2 regions of the Streptomyces sp. NPDC001889 genome follow, and region 1 is predicted to be linked to the other one. Evidence: predicted binding sites of a transcription regulator. Region 1 holds the regulator's gene; the other holds the start of a gene.
What was found. The regulator HspR, encoded in region 1, represses chaperone genes until heat shock. The targets are predictions, from matches to a motif close to TTGAGNNNNNNNNNCTCAA.
Positions count from the first base shown of each region.

Region 1 (2,390 bases):
CAACCGCATCAACTCGACCCTCGACCAGGTCACCGCCGACTGCACCGAGGAACTGCTCACCGTCCAGCCGGGCAGCGGCCGGCAGCCGCACATCCTGGAGAAGGCGCTGCGCAGGGTGGAACCGCTGATCGAGCGGGGTGTGCGGATGCGGACGCTCTACCAGCACACCGCCAGGCACCACCCGGCGACGCTCGCCTATATGGAGCAGGTCGGGCCCTCCGGGGTGGAGGTGCGGACGCTGGAGGAGATAATCGACCGGCTGATCATCGTGGACCGCAGGGTCGCCTTCATCCCGGCGAGCAGCGACCGGCTCTCGGCGCTGGAGCTGCGGCACAAGGGGATCGTGGAGTATCTCGTCGGGGTCTTCGAGCAGTTCTGGCTGCACGGACTGCCCTGGGAGGAGCCGGTGAGCTACGGACCGGACCTGGACGGCATCACCGGGGTGCAGCGATCCATCGCGAAACTGCTGGTGGAGGGGCATGTGGATGAGGCCATCGCCCGTCGGCTCGGGATGAATGTCCGGACCTGCCGGGCCCATATCGCCAAGCTGGGGTCGTCGCTGGGCAGCGGCAGCCGCACCCAGCTGGGGTATCTGATCGCGCAGTCGAAGCTCCTGGAGCACGACTCCTGACGCCCCGTGCGGTGCGCCCGCCCGGCCCCGAGGGGCCGGGCGGGGCGGAAAGGCCAAAAACCATCGCCCCCGGTGCGGACGCACCGGGGGCGATGTCGATGGCGGGGGCCGTGGGAGCCCCTTACGGGCCGCCTGACGGCCTGTCCGCCCCGGGGCGCCGCCGGGAGGCCGGACGGGGGCGGTACGCGGCCGAGCGGCCCCCAGGGCGGTTCATCCGCCGCGGAGCCGCTCGGACCCTGCGAAACCTTCCGGCCAGGGAGACCGGAGGCCGGGCACCGGGACCGGCGCGGACGCCGGGCAGAACCGCCGGGACCCCGGCCGGGACCGGCGGCCGGTCTCCGGGGCGGCCGGGACCCGCGCGGGCCGCCGGCCCCCGGGCCGGCCGGTCAGTCCCCGGACCCGGGCCGCTTGGGGCGCCACACCACCAGCGCGCTCGCCTGCTGCACATCCTGGTACGGCACAAGATCGCGCCGGTAGGAGGCGTGCACCTGGGCCTCGCGCTGCTGGATCGCCACCGCCGCGTTCTCCACGGCGGACGACAGCTCGGCCACCCGCGCCTGGAGCGCGGCGACCTGGTTCTCCAGCTCGATGATGCGCTTGATCCCGGCGAGGTTGATGCCCTCGTCCTGGGACAACTGCTGGACGGTGCGCAGCAGCTCGATGTCCCGGGCGGAGTAGCGCCGCCCCCGGCCGGGGGTGCGGCCGGGCGAGACCAGACCCAGCCGGTCGTACTGCCGCAACGTTTGCGGATGCAGACCGGAGAGCTGAGCCGCCACCGAAATGACATACACCGGCGACTCTTCGGTCAGCTCGTAGGGATTGCGGCGCCTTCCGTCCATGTCATGCTCCCTTCGCGGCCTGGAACAGCTCGGCCCGCGGGTCCTCCTCCGCGGTGGCTTCGCGGTAGGCCTCCAGCGCTTCCTTCGCCTTGTCGCTCAGCTCCTCGGGAACCGCGACCTCGACGGTGACCAGCAGGTCACCCCGGGTGCCGTCCTTGCGGACCGCTCCCTTGCCGCGGGCGCGCATGGTCCGGCCGCCCGGTGTGCCGGCGGGCAGCTTCAGGGTGACCGGGGGGCCGCCCAGGGTGGGCACCTTCACCTCGCCGCCGAGCACCGCCTCCGGGTAGGAGACCGGCACGGTGACGGTGAGGTTGTCGCCCTTGCGGCCGAAGACCGGGTGGTCGCCGACATGGACCACCACATACAGATCACCGGCCTGGCCGCCCCGCTCGCCGGGGGCGCCCTTGCCGCGGAGCCGGATGCGCTGGCCGTCGGAGACGCCCGGCGGAATCCTGACCTGCATGGTGCGCGAGGAACGGGCGCGCCCGCTGCCCTTGCAGACCTCGCAGGGGTCCTGGGCGATCAGGCCCCGGCCCTTGCAGTCCACACACGGGTCGGTGAGCGAGAAGGAGCCGCTGCCGCCGCGCGAGACCTGTCCGGTGCCGACACAGGTCGGGCACACCCTGGGGGTGCCGTTCTTGTCTCCGGTGCCCGCGCAGGCCTTGCACGCCGCCGAACTGGACATCCGCAGCGGGACCGTGGCCCCGTCGACCGCCTCGGTGAAGCTGAGCGTCACCTCGGACTCGATGTCCTGGCCGCGCCGGGCCTGGGTGCGCGGGCCGGCCGTACCGGCGCCGCGGTTGAACAGTCCGCCGAACACATCGCCGAGACCGCCGCCGAAGCCGCCGGCCCCGGGACCGCCCTGGGCCCCGCCCTGGGCGCCTCCGAAGAGGTCGCCCAGGTCGAAGTTGAAGGAGCCG
Region 1 covers NZ_JBSFER010000039.1:33,799-36,188, reverse strand. The annotation lists gene ACWCRA_RS33275 (helix-turn-helix transcriptional regulator) at 1-631, shown strand, start outside; gene ACWCRA_RS33270 (heat shock protein transcriptional repressor HspR) at 1,018-1,470, opposite strand; gene dnaJ (molecular chaperone DnaJ) at 1,472-2,390, opposite strand, start outside.

Region 2 (2,390 bases), on a different contig from region 1:
GCCGTACGACAGCGCCACCCCGGCGGGCGGGAGCGCGGGCGAGAGCGCCAGCAGCAGCGGTCCCGTGCCGTCGAAGCCTGCTCCGTACGCCAGGAGGAGCGCGCCCGCGATCACCAGCGCCAGCGCCAGCAGCCAGGAGCCGCGCAGCGCGGGCCCCGCCGCCCACATCACCCGCGCGGCCCGGCCCACCCCGGCGGGGCGCGGTGCCGGTACGGGCCGGGGGCGCGGGGCCGTCTCGGCCAGGACGGCCTCCCGGACCAGGCCGAGCACGGGACCGGCGGCGCCCGCGCGCACCGCGCCGGAGACCCGGGCGGCGCACGGCCCGCACTTCTCGACGTGCGTCTCCAGCGACCAGGCGTCGGGTTCGGTCACCGTGCCCCGCGCGTACTCCCCGGCGAGGCGCTCGCTCACATGCCAGCCGCCCATGCCGCCCGTGCCCTTCGTGCCGCTCGTTCCCTTCGTGCCGCCCGTGTCGTTCGTACCGCTCATGCCGTGCCTCCCAGCGGGCCGGTCTCCGGGGCGAGCAGGTCCAGTGCGGCGCGCAGTTCGCGCCGGGCCCGCAGGGCGCGGGTCTTGACGGTGCCCTCGGGTATCCCCAGCACCCGGGCGGCCTCGCGGGTGGTCAGCCCGTCGATGACGGTGGCGCGCAGGACCTCGCGCAGCTCCGGGGAGATCCGGTCGAGCGCGGCGCCCACATCCCCGTACTCCAGACCGGCGAGCACCCGGTCCTCCGCCGACGGCACGCTCGGTGACCACGCGGGTCCGGGGCGCGGGCGGCCGGCCCTCGCGTGTGCCCGCTGGGCGTCGACCAGCCGGCGGGCGGCGATCACCCAGAGCCAGCCGCCCGCCTCGCCGCCCCGGTGGGAGGCGGCGGAGCGCCAGACGGTGACGAAAGTGTCCTGGAGCACCTCGCGCACGGTCTCCGGGTCGGGGCAGCGGCGGGCGAGCCGGGCGTGCAGCCAGCCCGCGTGGCGGTCGTAGAGCGCGGCGAGCGCGTCGGCGTCACCCCGGGTGACGGCGCGGAGCAGCGCCGCGTCGTCCCGCGCGCCGTCGGCCTCGGTGTCTCCCCTCGCGGGGCGGGTCCATCTCACACCCCTCTATCGCGCGCGGAGGTGCGTCCGGTTCTCGGCCGGCCCGCTCCGGGGTGATCGCTCACAGCGAACACGGGGGCGGGAACATCCGGGCGGCCCCATGCATTGAGTCCACATAGCTCAACTTCACTGCCTAAGGGGAGATCATGGCTGCTGAGTCCCAGACCGTCACACCGCTCACCCTGCCCGTGCTGCCCCTCGACGACGAGGTCGTGCTGCCCGGAATGGTGGTGCCGCTCGACCTGACCGACACCGAGGTGCGGGCCGCGGTGGAGGCCGCGCAGGCGCTCCACCCCACCGGTGGCAGCAAGCCGCAGGTGCTGCTTGTTCCGCGAGTGGACGGGAACTACGCGGCGATCGGCGTGCTCGGCAGCGTCGAGCAGGTCGGACGGCTCTCCGACGGCGACCCCGGCGCGCTCATCAGGGGCGTCGGCCGGGTGCGCATCGGCGCGGGCACCACCGGACCCGGAGCGGCGCTCTGGGTCGAGGGCACCAGGATCGACGAATCCGTCCCCGCCCCGCTGCCCGGGCAGCTCACCGAGCTGGTCACCGAGTACAAGGCCCTGGCCACCGACTGGCTCAAGCGCCGCGGCGCCTGGCAGGTCGTGGACCGGGTGCAGCAGATCGACGATGTGTCCCAGCTCGCGGACAACGCGGGTTACTCGCCGTTCCTGAGCACCGCCCAGAAGATCGCGCTCCTGGAGACCGCCGACCCGGTCGCCCGGCTCAGGCTCGCCACCGAGCAGATCCGCGAGCACCTCGCGGAGCAGGATGTCGCCGAGTCCATCGCCAAGGACGTCCAGGAGGGCGTCGACAAGCAGCAGCGCGAGTTCCTGCTGCGGCGCCAGCTCGACGCGGTCCGCAAGGAGCTGCGCGAGCTGAACGGCGAGGCGGAGGGCGAGGAGTCCGACGACTACCGGGCCCGGGTCGAGGCCGCCGATCTGCCCCCGCGTGTGCGCGAGGCCGCGCTCAAGGAGGTCGAGAAGCTGGAGCGCTCCAGTGACCAGAGCCCCGAGGGCTCCTGGATTCGCACCTGGCTCGACACCGTTCTCGAACTGCCGTGGAACGAGCGCACCGAGGACGCGTACGACATCCAGGGCGCGAAGACCGTCCTCGACGCCGAGCACGCGGGCCTGGAGGATGTGAAGGAGCGGATCACCGAGTACCTCGCGGTGCGCAAGCGCCGCACCGACCGGGGGCTCGGCGTGGTCGGCGGGCGGCGCGGCGGCGCGGTGCTCGCGCTCGTGGGCCCGCCCGGGGTGGGCAAGACCAGCCTCGGCGAGAGCGTCGCGCACGCGA
Region 2 covers NZ_JBSFER010000007.1:81,887-84,276, reverse strand. The annotation lists gene ACWCRA_RS09400 (zf-HC2 domain-containing protein) at 1-426, opposite strand, end outside; gene ACWCRA_RS09395 (RNA polymerase sigma factor) at 486-1,091, opposite strand; gene lon (endopeptidase La) at 1,238-2,390, shown strand, end outside.
Region 2: lon (endopeptidase La) is a predicted target of HspR. The motif match lies at 1,197-1,215, and genes of this name have one in related genera.